3 regions of the Proteus penneri genome follow, and region 1 is predicted to be linked to each of the others. Evidence: predicted binding sites of a transcription regulator. Region 1 holds the regulator's gene; each other region holds the start of a gene.

Region 1 (10,617 bases):
AAGTATTGGAAGAGTTAGCGCATAGCCATGAACTGCCCCGTTTGATTTTAGAGCATCGTGGTCTTGCGAAACTAAAATCTACCTATACGGATAAATTGCCATTGATGGTTAATAGTAAAACGAAGCGTGTACATACTTCATATCATCAAGCAGTGACGGCAACAGGTCGTTTATCTTCTCGCGATCCGAATCTTCAAAATATCCCAGTGAGAAACGAAGAAGGACGCCGTATTCGCCAAGCCTTTATCGCACGTGAAGGTTTTAAAATTGTTGCAGCCGACTATTCACAAATTGAATTACGGATCATGGCGCATTTATCGCAAGATAAAGGCTTGTTAGATGCCTTTGCTCAAGGTAAAGATATTCACCGTGCAACGGCATCTGAAGTGTTTGGTATACCTTTAGAAGAAGTCACTTCTGAACAACGTCGTAGTGCGAAAGCCATTAACTTTGGTCTTATTTATGGCATGAGCGCTTTTGGCTTATCGCAGCAGATTGGTGTTGAGAGAAGAGAAGCTCAGCGTTATATGGATCTCTATTTTGAGCGTTATCCTGGCGTATTGGATTATATGGAGCGCACACGTAAACAAGCTTCTGAACAAGGCTATGTTGAAACGTTAGAGGGTCGTCGTCTCTATTTACCAGAAATTAATTCAAAGAATGCAATTCGTCGTAAAGCTTCAGAGCGTGAAGCGATTAATGCTCCAATGCAGGGTACAGCTGCGGATATCATTAAAAAAGCAATGATTGCTGTGGATAATTGGATTTGCAATGAATGTCCTGCTGATGTGCATATGATTATGCAAGTACACGATGAATTGGTGTTTGAAGTGCGGGAGTCTTACCTAGAGAACGCAAATATCATGATCCATAAATTGATGGAAAGTAGTATGGAATTAGCTATCCCATTAAAAGTCGAAGTGGGTGTGGGTAATAACTGGGATGAAGCACATTAATTTTTAAATATTATTCTTGTTTAAAGTAGAAAAAAGAAAAGCTCGGTTAATTACCGAGCTTTTTTATGTCAAAACTTATCAAAATATGAAAAAGAGATAAGTGAATTATTAAGCAACTTGTGAATCGATCAGTTTGCTTAATTTCTTCTGTTTTTTCTCAATACGTTGACGTTTTAACGGAGATAAATGGTCAATAAAGAGTTTACCATCAAGATGGTCTAACTCATGTTGAATACAGCCTGCAAACAAATCAGAGGCTTCAAGTTCAATTTCATCACCATTTCTATCTAATGCTCTCACCTTTAAGAAGCGGTAACGTTCTGTTGGGGCAAAAGAATCTGGAATAGATAGACACCCATCCATCATATCCATCACTTCATCTTCAGTGCTGATAATTTCAGGATTAATAAGTGCAATCGGTTGATCTCGGTTTTCAGAAACATCAATTACAACAATGCGTTTAGATACATTAACCTGAGGTGCTGCTAAGCCAATACCTCGTTCTGCATACATGGTTTCAATCATGTCATCGATTAATGTGCGTATTTCGTCATCTACTTTTTCCACTGGTACTGCGACTCTGCGCAGACGCTCATCGGGAAAACGCAGGAGCGGTAATACAGCCATGGATACCTCATTTTATCGCTAATTACATATTTACTACGGTCTCGCGGTAAGCGTATCACAAAATCATTAAGGAGAAACCGCACCTTTTGTGTGATTTGTTCTATTTTTAATCATATTCATGCGAGTGATTAAAGTCTCATAATTATGTAATTAAACTACATTTATTTATGATTTGAATACATAAATGCATAGCTGAATCGTGTCTGCCTGTGAAAAAAAATTACAAAAGGGCTTTTATTAACCAATAAAATAGAGTACATTATCTCTCGTAGGGTACAGAGGTAAGATGTTCTATCTTTCAGACCTTTTACTTCACGTAATCGGATTTAGCTGAATATTAGCTGCCCCAGTCGACTTTATTTCGGCTGGGGCATTTTTTTGCCTAAAATTTGCTGAAGTGGTTTGTGCTAGAAGTGAAAGGGGAAAGGTGATTTTCCCCTAATCAATAAAAGATCAGTCAGTTTTGGGTGGGAAGAAGAGATTAAACGTTATTGTCGTTTACAGGTGCTTCTTCTTTGTCTGAAAACCATTCATTAAGCGTGTTACGTAGTTTATCAATGCCAATTTTTTTCAATGATGAAAAATATTCTACGCGGATATCACCTACTTTATTTGCTAGCTCTTCACGTACGCTCATGAGCTGCTTTTTACGCGCGCCTGATGCTAGTTTATCTGCTTTAGTCAGTAAAACGAGAGTCGGAAGCTCTGAGCCAACAGCCCAGTCAATCATTTGCATATCGAGATCTTTTAATGGATGACGAATATCCATTAAAATAACTACACCTTTTAAGCACTCTCTTTTTTGTAGGTATTCACCTAAAGAGCGTTGCCATTTACGCTTCATTTCTTCAGGAACTTGGGCGTAACCATAGCCAGGTAAATCAACTAAGCGTAAACCTTCTTCAATTTGAAAAAGGTTGATTAATTGCGTACGGCCTGGCGTTTTACTGGTTCTGGCTAATCCGTTTTGTTGGGTTAACGCATTTAAAGCACTGGATTTACCGGCATTAGAGCGACCCGCAAAGGCAATTTCAATTCCTGAATCTGGTGGTAAATGGCGGATATCAGGTGCACTGATGATGAAATGTGCTTTTTGGTAATTAAATTGGGTCATTATGGTATAAACCTCTCTGAAATAATGCGGCTTTTCATGCATACTCATTTCAATTTTGCATGAAAATGAATATCTAAAATATCTATTTGCTCTATTTTGGCGCAATTTAATGACTTATAACAGCGATTAAAAATTAAAATTTACTCCGCTATAGCGTAATTAGACTTATTGAGCGTAAATAAAGGTAAATGATTGGCACTATTTACCTCAGCGAATTAGAATCGCTGCATATTAAGTAAGTTGTAGACTATTAAAGTAAAGGATCCCTGCATGTTAAAACGTTTTCTTGTCACCTTCGTTACCGCTTGCACTTTAACAACAGCGACTTTTGCAATGGCAACGGGAGAAACCTTCGTTAAATTAGTCACCTCTGAAGGCAATATTGAAATATCACTGGATAATAAAAAAGCCCCAATAACAACGAAAAATTTTATTCAGTATGTCGAAGATGGATACTATAACGGCACCACTTTTCATCGTGTTATTCCTGGTTTTATGGTTCAAGGTGGTGGTTTTACTGCTGATTTACAGCAAAAACAAACCAGAGCACCAATTAAAAATGAAGCCGACAATGGATTACGTAATGTAAAAGGCTCTATTGCCATGGCGCGCACGTCAGATAAAGACAGTGCAACCAGCCAGTTCTTTATTAATGTGGCTGATAATGCATTTTTAGATCATGGCCAACGTGATTTTGGCTATGCTGTCTTTGGTAAAGTTGTGAAAGGAATGGATGTCGTTGATAAAATTTCACAAACGCCTACTCGGAATATTGGACCTTACCAAAATGTGCCAGTAAAAACGGTCACTATTTTATCTGCGGAAGTTGTAAAACAATAAACGCATTATTAGGATAGGATATTTACTTATTCTAATAAGATAGAAAGCATATAAACCGGAATGAATGTTTTCATTCCGGGGTTTTTAGTACGAAAAAAATATTTTTATCCTTCTTTTTTTCGTGTGATCTCCTGCAATAAGTATTCATTACACTATTAATCACTCTATTCATCATCAATTACCGTCATTCTTGTTATTGCGCAATAAACCAGCAGGTTTTCTTGCTTACTATTCATATTTTATACCTGTGCTATGATAATCGGCTTTGTTGTACCCAAGTCGGTTAAACAACGAGCTATTTTGGCAAATCTACACTCGCTTTAAAATAGTAATAAAATAGATAATGATAAGAAAATCAGTCGGATAGGCTAATATGCTGTTACTTATTGATAATTACGACTCGTTTACTTACAACCTCTATCAGTATTTCTGTGAATTGGGTGCTGAGGTTGTTGTTAAGCGTAACGATGAGATCGGACTTAAAGAGATAGAAAAGATGATGCCAGCACATCTAGTGATCTCGCCAGGACCTTGTACTCCTGATGAAGCTGGGATCTCTCTTGAGGCTATACAGCGGTTTGCCGGTGAAATTCCTATTCTTGGCGTTTGTCTTGGACATCAAGCAATAGGGCAAGCTTTTGGTGCGTCGGTTGTCAGAGCGCGAGAAGTGATGCATGGTAAAAATTCATTAATACATCATAATCAACAAGGTGTTTTTAAAGGACTTAATCGACCTTTAAGTGTGACGCGTTACCACTCTTTAGTGATTGATGCGACAACATTGCCTGTACCTTTTGAAGTGACGGCATGGAGCCAGCATGATGGAAATGTTGATGAAATTATGGGAATTCGTCATCGTACTCTGCCAATTGAAGGAGTTCAATTTCACCCTGAAAGTATTTTAAGTGAACAAGGACATGAGCTGTTAAATAATTTCCTTAAATATTAAATGGATAGCATTTAAATAGCGAAATAACGTCTTTTTATACAAAACCACATTTGATTTTTTATTCATATTTAGTGATTATATTTTCATATTGAACATGAATAACGATCAGGTGGGGTAATGACAACGCAAAGCATTAACAGGGCAACTTACGATCAAGTAATGTTGCCAATTTATTCACCCGCAGAATTTATTCCTGTAAAAGGGGTGGGGAGTCGTGTTTGGGATCAGCAAGGAAAATCGTATATTGATTTTGCTGGTGGTATTGCTGTTTTAGCATTGGGGCATGCTCATCCGGCTCTAAACCAAGCCTTGAAAGAACAAAGTGAAAAACTTTGGCATGTTAGTAATATTTTTACTAATGAACCTGCATTATGTTTAGCTCAAAAATTAATAGATAACACATTTGCAGAACGTGTCTTTTTTGCCAATTCAGGCGCAGAAGCGAATGAAGCAGCATTTAAATTGGCTCGCCATTATGCCATCACTCGCCATAGTCCTTATAAAACTAAAATTATTGCTTTTCACCATGCATTTCATGGTAGAACGTTGTTTACAGTATCTGTTGGTGGACAACCTAAATATGCCGATGGATTTGGCCCAAAACCTGCCGATATCGTACATGTTCCTTTTAATGATTTAGATGCTGTTAAAGCAGTAATAGATGATCACACTTGCGCCATTGTTTTAGAGCCAGTTCAAGGTGAAGGTGGCGTAACAGCTGCAACATCTGAGTTTATGAGAGGGTTACGTGCATTGTGTGATAAGCACCAAGCTCTGCTTGTTCTTGATGAAGTACAGACAGGTATGGGCCGTACAGGTAAGCTCTTCGCCTATATGAACTATGATGTGACACCTGATATTATTACCACTGCAAAAGCGCTAGGAAGTGGTTTTCCACTCAGTGCGATGTTAACAACAGATGAAATAGCTTCTGTAATGGGCGTAGGGACTCATGGCACAACTTATGGTGGTAATCCATTAGCTTGTGCAGTGGGCAATGTCGCATTTGATTTGATTAATACACCTGAAGTACTTGAGGGGGTTGAAAAGCGCTATCAATGGATTGTAGATGAGCTGGCGGTAATCAATCAAACGTACAATGTCTTTTCGCAAATCCGTGGGCAAGGTTTACTGATTGGTGCGCAATTGGCACCACAATATGAAGGTAAAGCCAAAGAGTTACTCGGCCTTGCTGCCAAACATGGTTTAATGATGTTAAACGCAGGAGCGAATGTGATGCGTTTTACACCATCATTAATTATTACTCAAGAAGAGCTACAAGAAGGAATGGCGGCATTAAAAGCGGCTATTGCGGAGTTTGTAAAAGGGTAGGCATTATTATAAACCCCATCGCAAGAATGGGGTTTATACAGATTTGTTATCAATAGCCCTTTGTATCGGGCTATTGTTTGTTCGGGCTGGGAAACTTAGCGAGTCCCGTAAACGACGATAGTTTTACCGTGTGCAGAGATCAGATTTTGATCTTCTAACATTTTCAGAATACGGCCTACAGTTTCGCGTGAACAACCAACGATTTGACCGATTTCCTGACGTGTAATTTTAATTTGCATGCCATCAGGATGCGTCATTGCATCGGGTTGTTTTGCTAAGTTTAATAAGGTTTGTGCAATACGACCTGTTACATCTAAGAAAGCAAGGTTGCCTACTTTTTCTGATGTCGTTTGTAATCTGTTCGCCATTTGAGCAGAAAGGCGCATCAGAATATCAGGGTTAACCTGAATTAATTGGCGGAATTTTTTATAGGAAATTTCTGCTACTTCACAGGCTGTTTTTGCTCTAACCCATGCACTACGTTCTTGATCTTCTTCAAATAATCCAAGTTCACCGATGAAATCCCCCTGATTTAGGTAGGAGAGGATCATTTCTTTTCCTTCTTCATCTTTAATAAGAACAGCCACGGAACCTTTAACAATATAATAAAGTGTTTCCGCTTTCTCACCTTGGTGGATCAGCGTGCTCTTGGATGGATATTTGTGAATATGGCAGTGTGACAAAAACCATTCAAGAGTCGGGTCTGTTTGCGGCTTGCCGAGAACCATTCGCGTTATCCTCTGTACGTTAAATGCAGCCTTTCAAAACGGATAGGCTCCCTTTTGAGACAGCGTGCTTAAAAATCCTATCTTGACCTATTAACTTCCTGAGAACACGGTAAGTTAATATGGAGTAGATTATAATAAATGAGAAAATAATGCATTGATCTTAACCACTATCATCAAGCAGATATTGTTTTTAACACAATTAGTGCATTAAGTCTCGTTTTACGCAGTCAGCATAATAAACCTATTTGCTAATTGCTAGTTGAATTATGAGAATGTACTCTTTTAGTTTCTGTCATCTTTAGGGGGAAAATAAATGGAAGCGAGAGTTAAGTGGGTTGAAGATTTATCTTTTGTCGGCGAATCTTCATCTGGCCATCAAATTATGATGGATGGGAATTCAGGAGATAAAGCCCCAAGCCCAATGGAAATGGTATTAATTGCTGCGGGTGGGTGTAGCGCTATTGATGTTGTAAGCATTTTACGAAAAGGTCGTCACCAAGTGACTGATTGTGAAGTAAAATTAACATCAGAACGACGCGAAGAAGCTCCTCGTTTATTTACTGATATCAATTTACATTTTATTGTTTCAGGTAAGGAATTAACGGATAAAATCGTAGAACGAGCTGTTCAATTATCTGCAGAAAAATATTGTTCTGTTTCTTTAATGTTAGGAAAAGCAGCCAATATTACGCATTCATTTGAAATAAAAAACGCTGACTAAATTTGATATTTTAAAATAAAGTTTAATTTGAAAAATAATATCCCTTAATTAATGGGATATTATTTTTATAGAGATAATTTTTATTTTGGTTAACTTATCTTTTCGCCATTTAATAATTTTTTGACTAATGGCGCCATAATTAATTCCATCGCTAATCCTAATTTCCCTCCCGGTACAACAATTGTGTTTATTGTCGACATAAATGAGCCATGCAGCATCGCAAGTAAATAGGGAAAATCAATATCGGTTAAGCCTCGAAAACGAATAACAATAAAGCTTTCATCAAGAGTGGGAATTGCTTTGGCAGAAAAAGGGTTTGAAGTATCAACAGTTGGGACTCGTTGGAAATTAATGTGAGTGCGCGAGAATTGAGGAATAATGTAGCTAATATAATCATCCATTGAGCGTACAACCGAATCTCTTACCGCTTCTTGCGAGTGTCCCCTTTCAGTGGTGTCTCTAATAAGCTTTTGTATCCACTCTAGGTTTACGATAGGAACAACTCCGACTAATAAATCAACATGTTGAGCTACATTATGTTCGTTAGTAACAACGCCACCATGTAATCCTTCATAAAAGAGAACATCAGTATTATTGGCTAAGGGTTCCCAAGGGGTAAATGTTCCTGGTAATTGATTGTAAGGTGTTGCTTCATCATAAGAGTGTAGATATTTGCGGGATTGACCTTGTCCTGTATCACTATATTGACTTAATGTCTTGCTCAGTAGGCTAAAATCATTTGCTTCAGGGCCAAAATAACTGATATGTCTACCTTGTTCTCTCGCTTTCCTTATCGCCATATCCATTTCGGGACGGGTATAGCGATGGAAACTATCTCCATCAATTAATGCGGCATTTGCATTGAGTTGTTGGAATATTTTACGAAAAGCTTGGCTTGTTGTGGTAGTTCCTGCACCACTCGAGCCAGTCACTGCGATGATAGGATGCTTGATTGACATAGGTTATCCTTTTGCTAAATAAGGTTGGCCCTTATTGATGGCGATGCATTGTTTGCTTTGAATAACTAACCAGAGCGAAACTGCGATGCTGGCATAATATTAACGCTCTCATGAAGTTCAGACCAAACCAACACGACCTCACCCGATTTAAGTTGTTTTTTTACGTCGGCGACTTTTTGTTCAAGCGTTTTCTCTTGGATACCATAATCAGTGCCTTCTCGTAAAACAAAACTTTCAATAAGATTATCAAGTGTCTCTGCGGAAAGCTCATTCCAAGGAATTATCATTGGGTTTTCTCCAAATAAGCGGATAACCAGTCAGGTATTCGGCTTTCAAGCCACATCACAGGTTTTGAGAGTTTTCCACCAACAAATCCCACATGCCCACCAAATTCTGTAAGTTGATATTCAATGTTGTTGGGGAGTGTTCTGACATCAGGAATAACATCCGCAGACATAAATGGATCATCTTTAGCATGAATGATAAGTGTAGTTTTCTTTATTTTATTTAATAAAGGTAATGCACTGCATTGGCGATAATAATCTAACGCATCTTTAAATCCGTGAATTTTAGATGTAATAAGATCGTCAAACTGGCGTAGTTTTTTGATGGATTTTATCGTTAATAAGCTGATTGGTAAGGATTCTGGATAACGAATAAGTTTTCGTGTTGCGTTATTTTTGAGTTCTTTTAACAGATACCATTGATAAAAACGAGAAAAGCCATGTTCAATTTTTGTTGAGCAAGGTTCTAGCATTAATGGTGCAGAGACAATAACGGCTGCATCTACAACGGCATTTTCGCCACTTTCTGCAAGATAATAGGCAAGCATATTTCCACCAAGAGAATAGCCAACCGCGGCTGTTGGTTGTTCACCAAATTCCTTTTTCAACCAATTTAAGAAGTAGCGAGCATCTTCCGTTTCACCTGAGTGATAAATACGGTTTTGTCTATTGGGTTCACCACTACATCCTCTAAAGTGCATCACAACGCCTAGCCAGCCTCTCTCTTTTGCTGCGGTTAACATGCCGTGAGCATAAGGACTATTAAATCCGCCTTCTAAGCCATGAAAGATGACTAAGCGCGGTTTATTGAGTGCTGTTGTCGGATCTTCACTCCACGCTAAATCAACAAAATCGTTATCTGGAAGATTGAGTCGTTGCCAATGTGGCGTCAGTTGTGGCGTCCTACGTATAATTCTCGGTAAGAGTGTCTGTAAATGTGGATTTTTAGCCCAACGCATTGGATTAAAGTATTGAGACATATTTTCCGTCTATCAAAATGAATTAACACTTGTTTGCTAAATAACATACTGCTATTTTCGGTGAAAATAAAACGCCTGTCACATTTTTGAGTCTTTATCATGACAATTAGCCTTATTTTTTCCTTAACTATTTTCCTGTTTATTGCCGCGATAACACCTGGACCAAACAACTTACTGCTTACCTCATCAGGGGCAAATGTAGGCTTCAAAGGCTCGTTAAAACTAATGGCCGGCATTATGCTAGGTATGCAATGCGTTTTATTGAGCTCTGCATTTGGTGTTGCCACTTTATTGATAATTTATCCTGCTCTGCATGTCGGATTGAAGATAGTTGGGAGTGCGTATTTGCTTTGGCTTGCTTGGAAAACCGCAGCATCATCTTATCAGCGTTTAGATATTCCAGCAAAAACCTTGCAGGCAGTAAGTTGGTTTCAGGGTGGATTATTGCAATTTCTAAATCCAAAAGCGTGGATGATGGGATTAGGTGCAGTAGGAAGCTTCAGTTTATCGGGCGATGCTTATTTTAGCTCGGTTATTACTATTAGTATTGTTATGGTCATTGTTAATTTCGTTGCGGGTATTGTTTGGATATTAGGCGGAACATTAATTAGCCTATTTTTACAAAGCCGACGCGCTTGGTTTATTTTCAATATCTCAATGGGATTATTAACGGCGCTCTGTGTGCCGTTGATCTGGATAGAATAAGTTAATAAAATAATTTAAAATCAATAACTAATAAACCTTTTTTGATGTAAATGATGTTTTTTTAAGATTGGTTGAAATGATATCTTTTGATATGTGTTAAAAAAAGAGTATTTCTCTATAAAAAGAGCGATCTACGATCGCCCACTGACACAATTATTCATGTTAAAATACTACTTTATATAAATAGATGACTCATTTTTAGTCGCTATACAGATCGTTATTATTTAACGACTTGATTTTTTATTTTTCATTCTTTACATCATTAAAATGAAAAAATAACTATTTTATAGAGAATTATTTATTCTTTTTTGGTGGTTTTCTTTTAAAATATTTTATATTACGTTTACGTTTTTTAATTGTTGTTAACTTAATGAAACTATTTGAAAATAATAAATAATTAAATGTAAATAGAATAAGCCTAT
Region 2 (10,617 bases), 1.1 Mb from region 1:
AAAATAAGTGAATGTTTAACGCTCGGAGAACAAACATTATTTATTGAATTAAGTCAGAAAATTATTAATGCATTAACACCTGAAAAATCCGGTATAGATAATAATTAACATCATCGCTTTAAGGGCTTTAATAGTCCTTCTAAGCCTTCAATTTTAATTGCAAGGGTCATCTCCATGAGTTGCCCTAGTTTTCCTTCAGGGAACTGTCCTTTCTTAGCAAACCATAATAAATACTCTTCAGGTAAATCAACTAACATTCGCCCTTTGTACTTACCAAATGGCATTTGTGTGTTTGCTATATCAATAAGATGCTGTTTCTCTAACATGTTCTCTACCACATTGCCCTTGAAGAAATAGTTCCGATTATAGGGTAATTTAAAGATAAAAAAAGCAGTACCCAAAGGTACTGCTTGATTTTCTGTTACTTGATTAACAAGTGATGCAATTTACATTGTTATTTTATTCACATGCTACCTATCTATTTTATCTTCCAAGATTAAACAAACAGACCTGCGATAGCTGCGGATAAGAAGCTTACTAATGTAGAACCAAACAGTAATTTCAAACCGAAACGAGAAACAACGTTTCCTTGTACTTCGTTTAAACCTTTAATCGCACCTGCCACAATCCCGATTGAAGAGAAGTTAGCAAATGAAACTAAGAATACAGACAAGATACCAACAGAACGCGGTGAAATTTCAGCAGCAATATCTTGTAAGCTACCCATTGCAACGAATTCGTTAGACACTAGTTTAGTTGCCATAACACTACCAACACGTAATGCATCTTGCTCTGGAACACCAATAACCCATGCTAATGGATAAAAAACGTAACCTAAGCAATCTTGGAAGCTAATACCAAAAATCATGCTGAAAATTGCATTCACTGCAGCAATTAAGGCAATAAACCCAATCAGCATTGCAGCTACGATTAACGCAACTTTGAAACCAGCTAGAATGTATTCACCTAACATTTCAAAGAAGCTTTGACCTTCATGAAGATTACCCATTTGAATATCTTCTTCATTCTCAACAGAATATGGGTTAATCACCGAAAGGACGATAAAGGTACTGAACATATTCAGTACTAGAGCAGCAACAACGTATTTTGGATCTAACATTGTCATGTATGCTCCAACAATTGACATTGATACTGTCGACATTGCTGTTGCAGCCATAGTGTACATACGACGCTGAGACATTTTGCCTAAAACATCTTTATAAGCAATAAAGTTCTCTGATTGACCAAGAACTAATGAGCTCACTGCGTTGAATGATTCCAGTTTCCCCATACCATTCACTTTAGAAAGCACTGTACCGATAATACGGATCACGAAAGGTAATACTTTGATATGCTGAAGAATACCAATTAATGCAGAAATAAAGATAATTGGACATAAAACATTCAGGAAGAAGAATGCTAAACCACCTTTCATCATGCCACCGAATACGAACTCAGTACCTTGTGCGGCATAACCTAATAAGTGATCAAATAATCCAGCGAATCCACGAACAAAGCCCTCGCCAACATCAGAGTTGAGGAAAAACCATGCTAATGCGATTTCAATAACTAATAACTGCACGATATAACGCAGACGGATCCCTTTGCGATTGTTACTCGCAATGAATGCTAATGCGCCAATAACGGCGAGTGCTAAAACGAAGTGAATGATAGAAGACATGCATGCTCCAAAAATAAAAATAAATCTTGTAGAGCATTTTATGTAACGCGTAACATTACGATGTGATTTTTGTCACAATACTATGAAACCATATACACACTATTTATTAAATAAGATAGGTTGATCACATTTTCAAAGTTACTTAAGGAACATTAAATGTACATTTAGCTTAAGTAAAAAATGCTACTAGGAAGGTTTTCCAGTAGCATTTATTAAATAGTAGAATGATTATTTCGATTGATCAAGTAATCGTATCATTTCATCTTCATCGATAACAGTTATCCCTAATTCATTAGCTTTCACTAACTTAGAGCCAGCCGCTTCACCCGCAATCACCATGTCAGTTTTTTTAGAAACACTTCCACTCACTTTTGCACCTAATGCAACTAATCTGTCTTTTGCTTCATCACGGGTTAACTGTGAAAGTGATCCAGTTAACACGACAGTTTTACCTGCAAAAGGATTTTCACCCACTTCATGAGTCACAATAATAGGTGCTTGCCATGTAATACCAGCATCATTGATCAATTGATCAATAACCGTTCTATTGTGTTCTTCTTGGAAGAAATTAACGACATGTTTAGCCACGATATCGCCTACATCAGGGACTAATTTTAGCGCTTCAACATCCGCATTTCGTAATGCTTCAAGCGTAGAAAAATGGGCGGTTAATCCACTTGCCGTTGCTTCACCGACTTCTCTAATTCCGAGAGCATAAATAAAACGCGCAAATGTCGTTGATTTAGCCTTGTCTAAAGCAGTGATCAATTTTTTTGCTGATTTTTCACCCATTCGCTCTAAACCAGATAGGATTTTTTCATCTAAACGAAAAAGATCTGCTGGCGTTTTGACATACTCTTTTTCAACCAGTTGGTCGATAATTTTATCGCCCATACCATCGACATCCATCGCACGACGAGAAACAAAATGCTTAAGTGCTTCTTTACGTTGTGCACCACAAATTAATCCTCCTGTACAACGCGCTACCGCTTCGCCTTCAATACGCTCTATATCAGATTGGCAAATTGGGCATTGCGTTGGAAAAATAATCTCTTGTGCATCAGCTGGACGTTTCTCTTCGATCACACTAACAACCTGAGGAATAACATCACCTGCTCGACGAATAACCACCGTATCGCCAATGCGTATCCCTAAGCGTTCAATTTCATCAGCATTGTGTAATGTAGCATTACTCACAACAACACCAGCAACTTGTACCGGCTCTAAACGAGCAACAGGGGTAATTGCTCCAGTACGTCCAACTTGAAATTCGACATCTTTGATAATCGTCATTTGCTCTTGAGCTTGAAATTTATAAGCAATAGCCCAACGTGGTGCTCTTGAGACAAAACCCAGCTCTTCTTGCAGAGCAATATCATCCACCTTAATAACGACACCATCGATATCAAAGCCTAAGTTAGGGCGAATTTCTTCTACATGGTGGTAAAAATCAAGTACTGCTTTGCTACCTGTGCAAAGTTTAACAGCATCACTAACGGGCAATCCCCATTTTTTAAACTGTTGTAGGCGCTTATAGTGGCTTGTTGGTAATTCTCCACCTTCGAGTACCCCGACCCCATAACAGAAAAAGGTTAATGGACGTTTTGCTGTGATACGGGGATCAAGCTGTCTTAATGAGCCGGCTGCAGCATTACGAGGGTTAGCAAAAACTTTTCCACCTGTGCGACGAGCTTCCTCATTTAAATATTCAAACCCTTTTTCATTCATAAAGACTTCGCCACGGATCTCAATACGAGTAGGAATATTTTCACCATATAAACGCAGTGGAATGGCTTTGATCGTTCTTACATTCTCAGTGATATTTTCCCCTGTTGTACCATCACCACGCGTTGCAGCTTGTACTAATACTCCATTTTCATAAAGTAAACTGACAGCCAATCCATCTAATTTTAATTCACAGCAGAAAGTAATCTCTTCACTATTCTTTAAACGATCACGTAAACGCTTATCAAACGCCAGATAGCTTGTTTCATCAAAAGCATTATCTAAGGAGAGCATCGGAATTTCATGTCTCACTTGCTCAAATGCAGTTAGAGGTAAGGCACCAACTCGCTGTGTAGGCGAATCAGAGGTAATTAATTCGGGATATTCAGCTTCTAATGCTTTTAGCTCATTCATTAAGCGATCGTATTCAGCATCAGGTATTTCAGGTGCGTCCATGACATGATAGAGATATTCATGGTGACGTAGAGTAACGCGAAGTTTATCAATTTTTTGTTGAGTGTTTTTATTCATGATTATCACCAAAGAAGAAAAACCCCCGCAAGCGGGGGTATTTTTACAGATATATACTCTAAATAATTCGAGGTGCAGCTAGGCGACAAGTAAACGAATCGCTAGGAGCATTCATCAGTATGTGACTAGTGCGAATGAACGTAGTCAACAACGCTGCAACTTGAAGTATGACGAGTATAAAGCTATTGATTTAGATCCAACGTCCTGCGAATTCTAGATTTATAAAGCTCGATTTTTTGTGGCGTTAAGAGTTTGCGTTCATCATCCAGCACAACACCACCTACATCAGATGCTATACGTTGAGCCGTAAGTAACATCAATTTAAAGTTTTGGTTAGCATCACCATAAGATGGCACCATCATAAACATTGATACACCTGGTGTCGTCAATTCCGCCATTGTATCAATATTAAATGTTCCCGGTTTCACCATATTCGCTAAACTAAACAATACAGGCCCATCAGCTGTTGGATTAAGATGACGATGGAAAATATTCATTTCACCAAACTGGAATCCAGCTTGAATGATACTTTGCATTAACGCTTCACCATCCAGCATTTGACCATGATGTGCACTTACGTTTAGAACAATAACCAGCTCTTTCTCTGCTTCTGACGCTTGTGAAGCCGATTCTGCCATTGACTCTTCAGCAGGAACATGATGCGAAACCTCAGTTTCAACAGGAGTCACATGAGCCGCTGTCTCTGAAATTGAAGGCTCAAAATTTGCAGATGGGCTTTCTGTATTAACGTGTGATTTTATTTCACTCGCAACATTAACCGCAGGAGCTGGTTTTGGCTCATCTCTAACAATAGGTGCTGGCTCTTTTTCAATCACATCAAAAACACCAAGGCTGGGCTCTTGCTGTAATGAAGTATCGTGAGAGTTCCCTTTTGTTTGGGTTTCAGACATTAATGGATCACTATCTACCACTGAAATTTCAGGTTCATGTAGAGGCGCCGATTTTATCGGTGGCTCACTCTCCCGCTTTTCAGTAGAGGATAAAGTTGATGTCTGATGACTAGCCTCAGCATATTGTGGTTCGTCATCGTTCTCATCTGACTGATAATTCTGTTTCTGACGTTTTACTGGGCGATTACGGAAAAGCTTAGAACGCTCTTTTCGACCAATCCATAAGCCGTGTAATAACAAAGCTATGATTAAAATCGCACCAACAACGATTAATATCAGACGCAAATTTTGCTGCATCATTTCTATCTCTGTTGTCTTGAGGTTTAATAGCCACGTTGGCAAATATTACTTTTTACTAAGAGTATTTGCCAATGCTCATAAGTGCAAGCCAATACTTAATTTTCTTGTCACAAAGATACACACATCAATCTCTTATGCACATTTTTTAGACAATTCATGACTAGTAAGGCTGATTATCTCCCTATATGATACTAGCTTGCCCTCATTGGAGAGAATAGGAAGTATGACAAATTTGACAGAAACGAATAAAAATTTAAATGGATTTCATTATTTTGCTCTTGGTTGGCGTTTAATTACACGCAAAGGGCTAAAACGTTTTGTTATCTTACCATTACTAGCCAATATTATTATTCTCGGAAGCGCCTTTTGGTGGTTATATGGTCAAATTGGTGGCATGGTCAATTGGATGATGGAAAAAGTGCCTGATTGGTTACAGTGGTTGAGTTATTTAATCTGGCCATTATCCGTTATTTTTATCTTATTAGTGTTCACTTATTTCTTTAGTACCTTAGCCAATATTATCGCTTCTCCGTTTAATGGATTATTGGCTGAGAAATTAGAAGGCCAAATAACTGGCATTGCACCACCAGATACGGGTATTGCGGGTATATTGAAAGATGTTCCACGTATTTTAAAACGTGAGCTAATTAAAATAGCTTATTATTTACCACGCGCTATTGTCTTGTTATTGCTCTATTTTATTCCTGCTATCGGACAAACCGTTGCCCCTATTTTATGGTTTGCTTTTGGTGCTTGGATGATGGCAATTCAATATAATGACTTCCCATTTGATAACCATAAAATTTCATTTTCAGCGATGAAATCCTCACTCAAACAGGACAAATGGAATAACCTTCAATTTGGTATGGTTATTAATATTTTTACCATGATCCCTATTCTAAATTTAGTCATCATGCCCGTCGCAATTTGTGGAGCAACGGCAATGTGGTGCGATCGTTATCGTAAACAGCATGTGCAAGATGGGCAGTGGTAAGCCTAACTAATTTAGCAACATCTCGATAAATACAAAAAACCCCGTTTTATTTAATTGTAAGCGGGGTTTTATTTTAAACTTTTTTCAATAGCGTGGTTGGGCTTATTTTGTTATTAGCCAGACTACTCAATTAATGAACGAATATAATCTTTGGTTTCTTCTCTATCCATCGGCTCACGCTCATTAATTCCCATTTCAAAGATATTTAATGCACCATCTAGTTTTTCAATAATCTCTTCATCATCTCGAATGCAGAGAATATAAGCATTTTCAAACGGTGTGAGATCAACCAATCGTAACCCTTTTTCTGTCAAAAAGTAGTTAATATATTCCAAATAAGGTAGTTCATAAGGCAACATATAAGGATCAATACTCACCTCATCCCAATCAATATTTTCAACTTGAGATAAAATCAGTGCGCCAGGTGATTCAGACAAAGAAATCTGTTCTAACGATTTCAAGTCAGGAATATCACCAAAATATTCTGTCCATTCCACATAATCCATTAATCCTTGAGCAGAGAGCGATTCGTATAGCCAATTAAGTACATCTTCTTGAGCATCGGACTCGGGTAAATTTTCACGCAAAGCTTGCGCATCTAATTCTGGTACAGCGAGTTCAAGTGCGTTAATCAACTCTTCAATGGTTTCCATTATGACCCCTGTATTTGCAAGAAATGTAGTTAAAAATAGATTATCAGCCATCAATATACTGCACATCTCTTGATTTATTAATTTGTGAATTGTCTCACTGACTCTTGATTAGAATCTTTTGGAATAAAAAGATAAAAAAGTTATAAGTATATTCATAAAGCTTATTTCCATCTTTAGCTTGATGGCGTATGGTAATTTCATCTGACCTTATAAAAAATCATGTACCGAGGATAAAAATGAGCAAGATTTTCGAAGACAACTCGCAAACTATTGGGCACACTCCTTTAATTCGCTTAAAGCATTTCGGAAATGGTAACATTCTGGCTAAAGTGGAATCTCGTAACCCAAGCTTCAGTGTAAAATGCCGTATCGGTGCCAACATGATTTGGGATGCAGAGAAGAAAGGTATTCTTAAAGAGGGTGTTGAGCTTGTAGAACCTACTAGTGGTAATACTGGGATTGCTTTGGCTTATGTTGCAGCAGCTCGTGGCTACAAATTAACACTGACAATGCCTGATACCATGAGTGTAGAGCGCCGTAAATTACTCAAAGCATTAGGGGCTAATTTAGTGCTGACTGAAGGCGCAAAAGGCATGAAAGGGGCTATCGATAAAGCCAATGAAATTCGTGATAGCGATCCTGGCCGTTACCTTTTACTACAACAATTTAGTAATCCAGCTAACCCTGAAATTCATGAAAAAACCACAGGCCCTGAAATCTGGAATGACACTGATGGTGAAGTAGCTGCTGTTATTGCTGGCGTCGGCACTGGCGGTACTATTACAGGTATTGGTCGCTATTTGAAAAAGACACAAGGTAAAGCAGTAACAATGGTTGCGGTTGAACCAGCAGACTCCCCTGTTATAACTCAAGCTCTAGCTGGTGAAGAAATTAAACCAGGCCCTCATAAAATCCAAGGCATCGGAGCAGGTTTTATTCCTGAAAACCTAGATTTATCGTTACTGGATCGCGTTATTCAAATCACTAACGAAGAAGCCTTTGATACTGCTCGTGAACTTATGACGAAAGAAGGTATTCTCGCAGGTATTTCTTCAGGTGCAGCTATTGCGGCAGCCGTAAAACTTGCAAAAGAGCCCGAATTTGCAAACAAAGAAATTGTGGTTATCTTGCCTTCTTCAGGTGAGCGTTATTTAAGTACACCACTTTTTGCTGATATTTCTGACAGCTAAATCGCATCACTCAATTGTAAAATATTTATTAAAAAAGCACCTCAATGGTGCTTTTTTTGTGGTAGAGATCAAAGTTTGTCATCCAGACAGGTGATTTATTTCTTCGAGTTTAGTATTTAATCAATTAATTATTTCGAAGGTCGAAATTAATCAGAAAATAACCGAGATAACAAAACGAACTCTTTTATCTTTCTGAACACTATTTTTATCAGATGACGCTTTACGACTTAATATTATCTGATATTGCTACGCAAAGCAGGACAAATTCATCTACACTTACTAAGTCCTGACTTAATGTGAACAATTGAGTTATAAAAGGAAAATATCCTATGTACCAGCAAGAAGTTACTATTACAGCACCAAACGGCTTACATACTCGTCCTGCGGCACAATTTGTAAAAGAAGCCAAAACATTCTCTTCAGATATCACGCTTATCTCTAGCGGCAAATCTGCCAGCGCGAAGAGCCTTTTCAAATTACAAACGTTAGGCTTAACTCAAGGTACTGTTGTGACTATCTCTGCAGAAGGCGAAGATGAAAAACAAGCCGTTGAAGCATTGGTAAAATTAATGGCGGAATTAGAATAATTCGCGATTAATTATTAACACAGTATTTATTCCCCTGAAACTATTCAGGGGAGTTAATTTCAATGATGATTTTAAAACAACAGTATTTTGCAATCCTATTCTTTTAAGATTATCACCAGCAAGTCGTAGGATAAATTATGATTTCAGGAATTTTAGCATCACCCGGTATCGCATTTGGTCAGACCCTTCTCCTCAAAGAAGAACCTATCATTATTAGCCAACGTAAGATCCAAAGTGATGAAATTGAGGATCAAATCGAACGCTTTAAAGACGGCCGTAATAAATCTGCACAACAACTAGAAATTATTAAAGAACGTGCTGAAAAAAACCTTGGTGCGGATAAAGCCGAAATCTTTGAAGGTCATATCATGTTGCTAGAAGATGAAGAATTAGAACAAGAAATTGTTGCTCTCATCAAAAGTGACAAAAAAACCGCTGAAGCTGCTGTTCAATCAGTTATTGAAGATCAAGCAACTGCATTAGAAGCGTTAGATGACGAATATCTAAAAGAGCGTGCGGCTGACGTCCGTGATATTGGTAAACGCTTGATGCGCAATATTTTAGAAATGCCAATTATCGATCTAAGTGCTATTTCAGAAAAAGTTATTTTAGTTGCAACAGACCTTACCCCATCTGAAACTGCTCAATTAAGCTTAGACAACGTATTAGGTTTTATCACTGATTTAGGCGGTAGAACATCTCACACCTCTATTATGGCTCGTTCATTAGAAATTCCAGCTATCGTGGGAACATCTAATGCGACACAAACCATTAAAAAAGACGATTATCTTGTTCTTGATGCGATTAATAACAAAATCATTATTAATCCATCAGATGAGGAACTCGAAACATTAAAAGCAATCAAAGACGAGTACCTGCACGAAAAAGAAGAATTGGCAAAACTTAAAGACCTACCTGCTATTACACTTGATGGGCATCAAGTCGAAGTTTGCGCTAATATTGGTACAGTTCGAGATGTTGCGGGTGCTGAACGTAACGGTGCTGAAGGTGTTGGTCTGTATCGTACTGAATTCTTATTTATGGATAGAGACTCTTTACCAACAGAAGAGGAACAATTCCAAGCCTATAAAGCAGTAGCCGAAGCAGTGGGAAGTCCTGCGGTCATTATTCGTACTATGGATATTGGTGGTGATAAAGACTTACCTTACATGAACCTACCAAAAGAAGAGAACCCATTCTTAGGCTGGCGTGCAATTCGTATTTGTCTTGACCGTAAAGAGATCCTTCATCCACAATTACGTGCTATCTTAAGAGCATCTGCTTTTGGTAAACTACGCATTATGTTTCCAATGATTATCTCTGTTGAAGAGATCCGTGCATTGAAAGCAGAACTTGAAATACTAAAAAGCCAGCTTCGTGAAGAAAAGAAAGCTTTTGATGAATCTATTGAAGTCGGTGTGATGGTAGAAACCCCTGCCGCAGCAGTGATGGCTCGTCATATGGCAAAAGAAGTTGACTTTTTTAGTATTGGGACTAACGATCTAACACAATATACTCTGGCTGTAGACCGTGGAAATGAGCTGATATCTCATCTATATAATCCAATGTCACCTGCAGTACTCAACCTGATAAAACAGGTAATTGATGCATCACATGCTGAAGGTAAATGGACTGGAATGTGTGGTGAACTTGCTGGAGATGAACGAGCAACATTGCTCCTTCTCGGCATGGGATTAGATGAGTTTAGTATGAGTGCTATTTCAATTCCTCGCATCAAAAAAGTGATTCGTAACGCGAATTACGATGATGCAAAAGCACTAGCAGAGCAAGCACTTGCTCAGCCAACTGCTAAAGAATTGATGGACTTAGTAGAAACTTTTACTAAAGAAAAGACACTGTGCTAATCGCATTAGCCAGAGCCCGGTCCCAACTACAATAATTAGGAGAAGATTCATGGGTCTGTTTGATAAATTAAAATCACTGGTTTCAGAGGAAAAGAAAGGCAGTGGCACGATTGATATTGTCGCACCACTTTCAGGTGAAATCGTCAATATCGAAGAAGTTCCTGATGTTGTTTTCGCTGA
Region 3 (10,617 bases), 1.6 Mb from region 1:
ACAATGTTGCCATTAATAACACACCTAAACCTGTCGCTGATGAAACAGCCAGTGACATCAAACATGCAACAATGTAAGCCGCAACCATTAGCAGATAAGGTGAGTTGATCATTTTCAGCGGGCGTGATGCTAATTTAACAACAACATCATTAGCGCCGATGTGAGTCATATAAGAAGCAAAACCACAAAGTATCATGATCATCATACCTAAATCGCCACCACGGCTCATTAGTAGATTTTTCACATACTCAACAATATCGATTAAACCATAACCTGTCGCAGTTGCGCTTGCTGGTAAAACGGTTCTTCCCATAATAACGCTGATGATCAGTAATAACAGACCACCCGTCATTAAAACACCTGTTGGTGAATAGCCTTTTACAATATAACGTCCAACACCAACAGCAACGAAGGCGCCGATAAGAATTTCGATCATTTATTTATCCTGTCTAACATAGTCATTTATAAAATGAAGTTTTTTATTTTTATCATCATTTTTGCGTTTAGTGTGATTGACACACTCTGCCCAAAGGCAACGTTCCAGTGTATGACATATATCAAAAAAAACGACTATTTTTTTGTATATACATAGCATGAATGCTTACTTTTCATTCAAAATATAAATTAAATGATAGATATAAAGCAAAAAGAACACAATTATCAAAATAGTGTGCTTTTATTAAGAGTGTGATGAAGTTAAAAATTGTGAAATTAGATTTTCTTCAATAGTTGATTAAGTGCTTTTACTTCAGGACTTTCCGCATCTTGTTTATTTAGCCAATTATCGATAGCTTGCTTGGCTTTTTGCTGTAATTGGTCGCGCAATAATTTTTCAATATTAAGTTCATATTGAATAGCATTCCAATCACCATAGAGCCTTAATGGAATTTCAATTTTAGCCAATTGACGAATAAAATCGTTTTCTTTACCCCAACCTTTTTTAATATTAACCAGTAACATCACATCAAGATCATGACGTTGAAGGTTAACTTTACCCTGCCCTTTAATTTGATAAGCCTCTGCTTGCGCATCAAGTGAATTAATGGTTACTTTCCCTTTGGGCGCTAATTTAAATTGGGCAATCACATTATCTGCTTGGGTATAACTTTCGACATCCTCAGGGTAAATCACTTTATCCGTCGCTTGAGCGACAGATTGCTGAATAACCTGTGGTACATTTAATCCTTGCATTTTAAATTGAGTAACAGATGTATTAAGCGTACCTTGCCAATAATTATAAAAAGCTTTTCGGTTATATCCCGTTCCTTCTAAATTTCCTTTTGCTGAAATTAATCCACTGAAATTTTCAGGCTGATTAAACGCACGCAGTAGAGGTTGTAACGGAATATTATTCATTGTGATATCCATACTAATATGTGCCGGCACAATACTTGTAGAAATCACGGTAGGAAGTGAAAAATCACCCTGAAGAATTTTTCCTGTTAAAGTTTGAACATTCAGCGAGTTAGGATTATTTAGCGCATCAAGTTTAAAATCATTAATCTCTAAATCTTTATAAAGAAGCTTATTCAGTGCTAATTTCAGCGTAAATTCAAGATCACCCCAATGCGTTAAATCATATTCTTTATTTTCAATAGTTACTGAAGTAATAACTGGCTTGGCCATAATCGTAGCATTTGGTGCTGGAGCCGCGTGCGCAGTGTTAAATAATGAAAATGATGATGGTGTCTTATTATCTTTAGGGGACAATGATGCAGTTTCAGTTGTTTTAGCCGCAACTAACGCTGGTAACAAGGTATTTAAATTTAATTGTTCACCTTTTAAATCAACCTGATAACGTGTTTTATTTGCAAACTCCGCACTGACACTACCTTGTAATTGACTGTCATTAGCAGTGAGATTTAGGTTATTAAGTGAGATTTTTCTCACACCTTCATTTTGGATATGAAAATCTGAAGTTAAACTTCCTGCAATTCCATTTTCAGGGATCCCAACTCCCGATAAAGCGTAATCTAACTGTGTGATATTACCTGAAACTTGGTAAGGATAGCTTTTCATATCTGCATCAGCGGCAATATTTAGCGTGATCTCACGACGGTCACGATTCACTTTCGTGCTCATTTCAAGACTAACTTGTTTTTTCTCGTCTGTTTTCAACGATAGGTTAATATCACGTAAATTAAGCTGCTCGCCATCTTTCATTTGCCAAATAATTAAGCTATCTGAAATATTCACTTTGGCGATATTCAACTGCCAATTATTGGTTTTAGGTTCAATCACTTGACGAGAAATATCTCGAGGAGTAGACGGTGGTAATATTTTAGGAATTGCCTTACTTTCAGGTGTTTGGCGAACCACGGCACCTTTAAGCATAACTTCTTTTACTTCAAGTTGATGAGAAAGTAGCGGCAATAACTCAACATCAAGACGCATATTATCTGCTGTGACCAAAGGCATTTCAGCGCCAGGTGCTGTCAATGACATTTTACCACTGATAATGCTTAATTTTGGCCACACATGCCAACGCATATCATCTTGTAATGTGAGTTTGTAACCGCTTTGTTTCTCAACCCTTTCAATAAGGTACCCACGGAAATCATTCGGGTTAATGAGTAAAACTAACGCTGTCAAGCCTGCCAAAATAACCACAAGCAAAATAGCCAGTGTTGTCAAAAACCTTTTCATATAATTACCCGTTTAGTGAACATGATAATGATGATTATAAAGATAGTTAATCTTCACTAATCCGACTACCAACTGCACCTTGTTGATTTTTATATTTTGCATCTTGACGACGATTATAAGGTCTATCAGCAGAACCCGACATAGGTTCAAAACTTAATGCACCAATCACCATACCCGGTCTTAATGCAAGAGGCAGTTTACCTGAATTAAAGAATTCTAATACGATTTGCCCATGCCAACCAGGATCAATACGATGTGCAGTAACGTGCACCATCAAGCCTAAGCGTGCTAATGATGAGCGTCCATCTAACCATCCAACAACATTATCAGGCAAAGTGACTGACTCAAGTGTCACTGCTAACGCCAATTCACCAGGATGTAGAAAGAATGCTTCACCTTCAGGCAAAACTATTTCATCACTCATTACACGCTCTAGCGCAGCATTCACTTCAGCCTTAGGGCCACTCAAATCAATATAAGCTGCAGTATGACCTTGGAAAACACGAAATTGATTTCCCAAGCAAACATCTGCTGTTGCGCCGTTAATTCGCTCGACAGGCGGGCGGGGTTCAATGACTAACTTACCTTCATCCAGCCACTGAATAATATCACGGTCGCATAATCGCATTTTATTTCCTTCTTCAAGTTAAACAGGCAGTTTCATCATGCATGAAAGCTGCCTAAAAATGAATCTATTATTCGCAGAATTGCCCAATTTTTGCTTTCAGAATATCAATCGCAACGCGGTTTTTCCCCCCTCTAGGTACAATAATATCGGCATATTGTTTAGAAGGTTCAATAAACTGGAAGAACATAGGACGAACGGTTTTATTATATTGTTCAATGACTGAGTCTAAGCTACGTCCACGTTCATTCACATCTCGTTTAATCCTGCGCATTAAGCAAATATCTAATGGGGTATCAACAAAGATAGAGAAATCCATCTCTTCACGCAGGCGTTTATCTGTTAATAACAAAATGCCTTCAATGATAATCACTTTTTTAGGTTGAAAAGAAATGGATTCTGTTTTGCGTGTATGAGCAACGTAGTCATACTGAGGGAGTTCGATGGCATTTCCTGCTTTTAATGCGCACAAATGCTGGTATAAAAGTGCATGATCCATCGAATTTGGGTGGTCATAATTGACCTTATATCGTTCTTCCATTGTTAAATCACTTTGGTCACGATAATAACAATCTTCTGGTATCACCCCGATATTATGATCACCTACTTGCGCTCTTAACTCACGGTAAAGTGTGCTTGCAATAAGACTTTTACCCGAAGCAGAGGCTCCAGCGATACCTACAATTGTGCACTGATGTGCTGTGTCAGCCATAATCAAAAAACCTGGTTTGAAATAAAAAGAGGGATAACGTAATAATATGTAAATATTACGCTAGCGCAGATTATAGTTTTGAAATCACTCTGGTTCCAGCGTAAAACCAGAAATCTATTTGTTTTTTATCAAAAACAGCCGGAAATCACCTGTAAAAAATGGAAAGCCAAATGACTCTCCATTTTAATCAGCAAATAATTTCAGACATTATTCTACTGTGATTACACTGCGCGGAAAGAAATTTCCGTTGGAATTGCATCACCATCCCAATACATTTGAGAAGATACGGTAGACGCGATTTCGCGATAAATATCCGCAAACTCACCTTCTGGATCACGCATCACTGTTGGTTGCCCGCGGTCTAGGTCTTCACGTAAAGAGATATGAAGAGGAACTTGACCTAATAATTGACAATGATACTTCTCTGCCAATTTAGCGGCACCACCAGTACCAAAGATAGGTTCAAGGTGACCACAGTTACTACAAATATGTGCACTCATGTTTTCAATAATACCTAATACAGGTACATTGACTTTCTTAAACATGACAATCCCTTTCATTGCATCCACCAGCGCGATATCTTGTGGTGTTGTTACCACAACCGCAGCAGTTACAGGGATATTTTGAGATAAGGTTAATTGGATATCGCCTGTTCCTGGTGGCATATCGATAACCAGATAATCCAAGTCAGGCCACAACGTATCTTGGAGCATTTGCATTAATGCTTTGCTCGCCATAGGACCACGCCATACCATCGCATTATCATCAGTCACTAAATAACCGATAGAGTTAGACGCTAATCCATACGCCATAATTGGCGCCATATGTTGTCCATCAGGAGACGTTGGACGCTCCATCGTGGTCCCTAACATATTAGGAATAGACGGTCCATAAATATCAGCATCAAGAATACCGACTTTAGCGCCTTCTTGTGCAAGAGCTAATGCAAGGTTAACTGCTGTACTTGATTTACCAACGCCACCTTTACCAGAGCTCACTGCAAGAATATTACGCACACCATTAACGCCAGGCAGATCATTTGCACGACGTAAGGTGGAAATATTATGCTTGAGTTTCCATTCAATGGCTTTTGCACCAGTGATGTTGCGAAGTTCGGCTGTCTTTTCTTCAATTAGGGTTTGGAAAGGTTTTTTCCAAACAAACGGCATCACTAACTCGATATGAAGAACATCGTCAATCATCGCACATTGGTGTAATGCTTTTAGAGAAAGCAGATTACGTTTCAATGTTGGGTGTTCAAAAGTAGACAAGACACCTGAAACTTTTTCGTTCAGAATCTCAGGGGTGGTCTGCTCGGGGGATTTATCACTCATCCCGGCTCCTCTCGTTTTCATTATTTATTAAATATATGAGTGTATCTATCATATCAGATAGTAGATGACTACGATAATGCCTTACCTCAATTTGCCAACTGAAATTTCTCTTGCAAAAACTCCATTATTGCCCTAGCGACATCATGACGGATCGGTTACCATCAAAGTCCCTTTTATTAATTTTATGGAAGTAAGATCCTTACTATGTCTCACGTCGCGAATAAATTATTGGTAACCTGCGCGTTACCTTATGCTAACGGTTCAATTCATCTCGGTCATATCCTTGAACATATTCAGGCAGATATCTGGGTCCGTTATCAACGAATGCGCGGCAAAGAAGTTCATTTCATCTGCGCTGACGATGCTCACGGCACACCTATTATGCTGAAAGCCCAACAACTGGGTATCACGCCAGAAGCCATGATTGAAGAAATGAGCAAAGAGCATCAGCAGGATTTTGCTGGTTTCAATATCAGTTACGACAATTATCACTCTACACACAGTGAAGAGAGTCGCCAATTATCAACTAAAATTTATCTTGCACTGAAAAAAAATGGTCACATCAAAAGTAAAACTATTTCTCAGCTTTATGATGAAGAAAAAGGCATGTTTTTGCCTGACCGCTTTGTAAAAGGCACTTGCCCTAAATGTAAAGCGCAAGACCAATATGGTGATAACTGTGAAGTTTGCGGCTCAACCTACAGTCCAACAGAATTAATTAATCCGCGTTCTGTTGTATCAGGTTCAACGCCTGTTATGCGTGAAACTGAACACTATTTCTTCGACTTACCTGCATTTAGCAACATGTTACAAGAGTGGATCCGCTCTGGCGCGCTACAAGAGCAAGTGGCAAATAAAATGCAAGAGTGGTTTGACAGCGGTTTACAACAGTGGGATATCACTCGTGATGCACCTTATTTCGGTTTCGAAATTCCAGATGCACCGGGTAAATATTTCTATGTATGGTTAGATGCACCGATCGGCTACATGAGTTCATTCTTAAACTTATGTGAAAAACGTGGCGATTTAAGTTTTGACGAGTTTTGGAATAAAGACAGCAAAGCTGACCTTTACCACTTTATTGGTAAAGATATCGTCTATTTCCACAGCTTATTCTGGCCAGCAATGTTAGAAGGCAGTGAATATCGCAAGCCGACAAACCTGTTTGTTCACGGTTATGTCACTGTAAATGGCGCCAAAATGTCAAAATCTCGTGGCACCTTTATTACAGCGCGTGCTTATCTTGATCATTTTGATGCTGATTGTCTACGTTATTACTATGCTGCAAAACTTTCATCACGCATTGACGATATTGACCTAAACTTAGAAGACTTTGTTCAACGTGTTAATAGCGACATCGTAAATAAAGTCGTTAACCTTGCATCACGTACCGCTGGTTTTATCAGCAAGCGTTTTGATGGCAAATTAGCTGATTCTTTAGATGATGCTAAACTTTATCAACACTTTGTTGATATGAAAGAAACTATCGCACAGTCATTTGAAAATCGTGAATTTGGTAAAGCTGTTCGTGAAATTATGGCATTAGCTGATGAAGCGAACCGTTATATTGACGAAAAAGCACCTTGGGTAGTGGCAAAACAAGAAGGTCAAGACGCTCAGTTACAAGCAATCTGTACCATGGGAATTAACCTATTCCGTGTGTTGATGACGTACCTGAAACCCGTTTTACCATCACTAACAGAACGTTCAGAAGCATTTTTGCAAACTCAATTAACATGGGATGCACTTGAACAACCGCTATTAGGTCAAGAGATCACTAAATTCAAAGCGTTGTTTAACCGCATTGAAATGGATAAAGCCAATGCAATGGTTGAAGCATCAAAAAGCACCATTGCGCCTGTAAAAGAAGTAACAGGCCCATTAGCAGATGCTCCAATTCAAGAAACCATCAAATTTGATGATTTTGCGAAAATCGATATGCGTATCGCTGAAATTAAACAAGCCGATTTTGTTGAAGGTTCAGACAAACTGCTGAAATTAATTTTGGACTTAGGTGGAGAAACTCGCCAAGTATTTTCCGGTATTCGTACAGCATACCCAGATCCTAAAGTGTTAGAAGGTCGCTTAACGGTAATGGTAGCAAACTTAGCACCTCGTAAAATGCGTTTTGGTATTTCAGAAGGCATGGTAATGGCAGCAGGTCCTGGCGATAAAGATATCTTCTTACTTAGCCCAGATTCTGGTGCAAAACCGGGTCAGCAAGTGAAATAACAACCAAAATTCATTTGCCAAACGAATAAAAGGCGGGGTTCTATTAGAGCCCCGCCTTTTTTTTATTGTGATCCATAGCACACTTTCAAAATCGGTGTATGATAATTCTGTTAGTTGATTTGGGACACTTACTTATGAAATCTAAACGGGCACGATTGCAGATTACACTTTGGCACTATTTACGATCTTTTTTGGTACTTTATCTTTGTCTCTTTGCTGGTAATCTTATTTCAGCCCTTCTACCCTTCGCGGTTCCAGGCAGTATTGTTGGCTTACTGATCCTCTTTGGTTTACTTGCTTTTCAGCTTATCCCTGTGCGTTGGGTTAAACCCGGTGCAAATATCCTCTTAAAAAATATGTCATTACTCTTTATCCCTATCGGTGTCGGTGTAATGAACTATTATGATTTATTAAGTCAGCAACTTTTCCCCATCGTTTTAGCCTGCGTCGTGAGTACCTTTGGTGTTATGGCACTCGTTGCATATTGCTCACACTATGTTCATCGTGAGCGCGTTATCGTGGGTTCGAAACCAGACCAAGTTGAAGATATTGTTGAAACAAAAGAGAAAGACGATGATAAAGCGTTAAGTGAGAAGAAAAAATGTTAGCTATGTTGATGAATATTTGGTGGTCACTTCCTTTAAGTATTTTTATTTTTTACTTAGCTCGTAAGCTGGCGGCCCGATTTAATTTGCCTATTTTAAATCCACTGCTAATTGCTATTATAGTAATTATACCTATTTTGTTAATAACTAAGGTACCTTACGAAAATTATTTCGCAGGCAGTCGAATTTTAAATGACTTACTGCAACCCGCCGTTGTTGCTTTAGCTATACCGCTTTATCAGCAATTACACCAAATTCGCGCACAGTGGAAATCATTAATCAGTATTTGCTTTATTGGTAGTATTGCTGCGATGGTCAGTGGCACAGCCATTGCTTTATGGGCAGGTGCAACACCTGAAATTGCCGCATCAATCTTACCTAAATCAGTGACAACCCCAATAGCAATGGCTGTCGCGGACTCCATAGGTGGTATTCCTGCAATCAGTGCTGCATGTGTTATTGCAGTAGGTATTTTAGGTGCCATTTTTGGTCATACATTATTTAAGCTACTGCGTATTCCTACTCACGCCTCTCGTGGTTTGGCTATGGGCACTGTTTCGCACGCAGTGGGAACAGCAAGAGCGGCAGAAGTCGATTATATTGAGGGGGCTTACAGTTCATTGGCATTAATGACATGCGGGATTATTACCTCTTTACTTGCTCCGTTTATCTTCCCTATTATTTTACATCTTTATAGCTAATATCTTTCTTACCCTCTATTCCTAAATCCCCGATTTAATTAAATTTATTTCGGGGATTTTTACTATAAATTTGAGATACATCTCTCAATTAATGAATTTGTTGCAATTGTTTCATTGAAAATATGATTTTCATCACATATAAAAATAGGTAAAGATGCCTAGAATCTTATAATACAGAAAGATTAATGGGAGACTCATGTATGCATACTCGTTTTCAGGCAGTTTGGTCAGATTTATCCCCTCAGTTGCAACAAGCACTTGCTCCTTATCTTGAGCAGGATGAATTCCCTGCAATGTTCACGGCAGAACAGGTCAATGCCATAAAAACACAATTACAATGTAATGATGATGCCTTAGCTCTCGCACTTTTACCCGTCGCTGCCGCTTGTGCAGTGACACCGATATCTCATTTCAATGTTGGTGCTATTTCACGTGGGGAAAGTGGTAATCTCTACTTCGGTGCCAATATGGAATTTGCTGGCGCCCCACTACAACAAACTGTTCATGCTGAACAAAGTGCGGTAACTCACGCATGGCTACGTGGTGAATCTCGCTTAATTTCAATCACCGTTAACTATACACCTTGTGGTCATTGTCGCCAGTTTATGAACGAACTCAACAGTGGCACCCATATTCAAATCCAATTACCGGGTAGAAAAGTGGCGACATTGGGAGATTATTTACCTGATAGCTTTGGTCCAAAGGATCTCAATATCACCTCTTTATTAATGGATAAAGTTAATCACGGTTACGAAATTGATAACCATAGTGAATTAGCACAACAGGCGCTACAAGCCACCAATCGTAGTCATGCACCTTATAGTGAGTCTCACAGTGGAATTGCTGTTCAAATGAAAAATGGCAAAATTTTCCAAGGTAGCTACGCAGAAAATGCCGCATTTAACCCAAGCTTACCGCCATTACAAGCCGCATTGATTTTATTAAATATGGCAGGTGAGAGTGTGATGGAAATTGAATCTGCCGTCTTAATTGAAAAAGCAGAAACAATTTTAACGCAATGGGATGCAACTCAAGCCACATTAACAGCTTTAGGTTGTCGCCAGATGCAACGCATCACTTTGTAAAAAATTTTAACTTATTCCTCTAAAAATCTCTCCTAAAAAAGCATCAGCATGTAAATTTTGCTGATGCTTACCAGAAAAAGTTGTAACAACTGTATCTATCTCTCATTTCTAAGCATAAAAATCATAAAAAAATAACATAAGCTGTACATATTTTTATTATTTTGTAGGATCTACAATTGTCATGTGACTAACTGCCTTACAAGAGTATTTTTCATGGAACTGGAACACGAAAGTAAACGCCCTCTCTACATCCCGTATGCAGGTCCAATCCTGCTAGAATTTCCCCTGTTAAATAAAGGTAGTGCTTTCAGCGAAGAAGAACGCAGCACCTTTAACTTACATGGTTTACTGCCTGAAGCAGTTGAAACCATCGAAGAACAGGTTGAACGCGCTTATCGCCAATATCTTGATTTCAAAAACGATAACGATAAACATATTTACCTGCGAAATATCCAAGATACCAATGAAACCCTGTTTTATCGTCTATTGGAATCTCACCTAACTGAAATGATGCCAATCATTTATACACCAACAGTAGGTGAAGCTTGTGAACATTTCTCTGATATTTATCGTCGTGCTCGCGGTTTATTTATCTCTTACCCTAACCGCGCCAATATCGACGATATGCTACAAAACGCCACTAAACAAAACGTAAAAGTCATTGTTGTAACAGATGG

The links. Region 1 encodes CRP, which controls carbon source genes, mostly activating them, when cyclic AMP is high. Its sites were predicted from a motif close to ATGTGANNNNNNTCACAT; they were not measured.
Region 2: a site for CRP is predicted at 1,742-1,759, ahead of H1225_RS09610 (NupC/NupG family nucleoside CNT transporter). Genes of this name have one in related genera too.
Region 3: a site for CRP is predicted at 7,615-7,632, ahead of H1225_RS03450 (CidA/LrgA family protein). Genes of this name have one in related genera too.

What each region holds. Positions count from the first base shown of each region.
Region 1 covers NZ_CP059690.1:3,191,938-3,202,554, reverse strand. The annotation lists gene polA (DNA polymerase I) at 1-956, shown strand, start outside; gene def (peptide deformylase) at 1,065-1,583, opposite strand; gene spfP (small protein SpfP) at 1,870-1,917, shown strand; gene yihA (ribosome biogenesis GTP-binding protein YihA/YsxC) at 2,065-2,697, opposite strand; gene ppiA (peptidylprolyl isomerase A) at 2,968-3,537, shown strand; gene H1225_RS14390 (aminodeoxychorismate synthase component II) at 3,911-4,486, shown strand; gene argD (bifunctional acetylornithine/succinyldiaminopimelate transaminase) at 4,604-5,818, shown strand; gene crp (cAMP-activated global transcriptional regulator CRP) at 5,914-6,546, opposite strand; gene H1225_RS14375 (OsmC family protein) at 6,860-7,267, shown strand; gene H1225_RS14370 (phosphoribulokinase) at 7,357-8,226, opposite strand; gene H1225_RS14365 (YheU family protein) at 8,292-8,513, opposite strand; gene H1225_RS14360 (hydrolase) at 8,510-9,490, opposite strand; gene H1225_RS14355 (LysE family translocator) at 9,590-10,195, shown strand.
Region 2 covers NZ_CP059690.1:2,100,145-2,110,761, forward strand. The annotation lists gene H1225_RS09600 (MarR family winged helix-turn-helix transcriptional regulator) at 1-108, shown strand, start outside; gene H1225_RS09605 (DUF3820 family protein) at 111-326, opposite strand; gene H1225_RS09610 (NupC/NupG family nucleoside CNT transporter) at 497-1,681, opposite strand; gene ligA (NAD-dependent DNA ligase LigA) at 1,910-3,937, opposite strand; gene zipA (cell division protein ZipA) at 4,120-5,148, opposite strand; gene cysZ (sulfate transporter CysZ) at 5,372-6,142, shown strand; gene H1225_RS09630 (hypothetical protein) at 6,265-6,795, opposite strand; gene cysK (cysteine synthase A) at 7,032-7,985, shown strand; gene ptsH (phosphocarrier protein Hpr) at 8,315-8,572, shown strand; gene ptsI (phosphoenolpyruvate-protein phosphotransferase PtsI) at 8,710-10,437, shown strand; gene crr (PTS glucose transporter subunit IIA) at 10,487-10,617, shown strand, end outside.
Region 3 covers NZ_CP059690.1:785,886-796,502, reverse strand. The annotation lists gene dcuC (anaerobic C4-dicarboxylate transporter DcuC) at 1-436, opposite strand, end outside; gene asmA (outer membrane assembly protein AsmA) at 712-2,646, opposite strand; gene dcd (dCTP deaminase) at 2,693-3,274, opposite strand; gene udk (uridine kinase) at 3,342-3,983, opposite strand; gene apbC (iron-sulfur cluster carrier protein ApbC) at 4,205-5,317, opposite strand; gene metG (methionine--tRNA ligase) at 5,522-7,549, shown strand; gene H1225_RS03450 (CidA/LrgA family protein) at 7,684-8,157, shown strand; gene H1225_RS03445 (CidB/LrgB family autolysis modulator) at 8,160-8,855, shown strand; gene cdd (cytidine deaminase) at 9,056-9,940, shown strand; gene H1225_RS03435 (NAD-dependent malic enzyme) at 10,154-10,617, shown strand, end outside.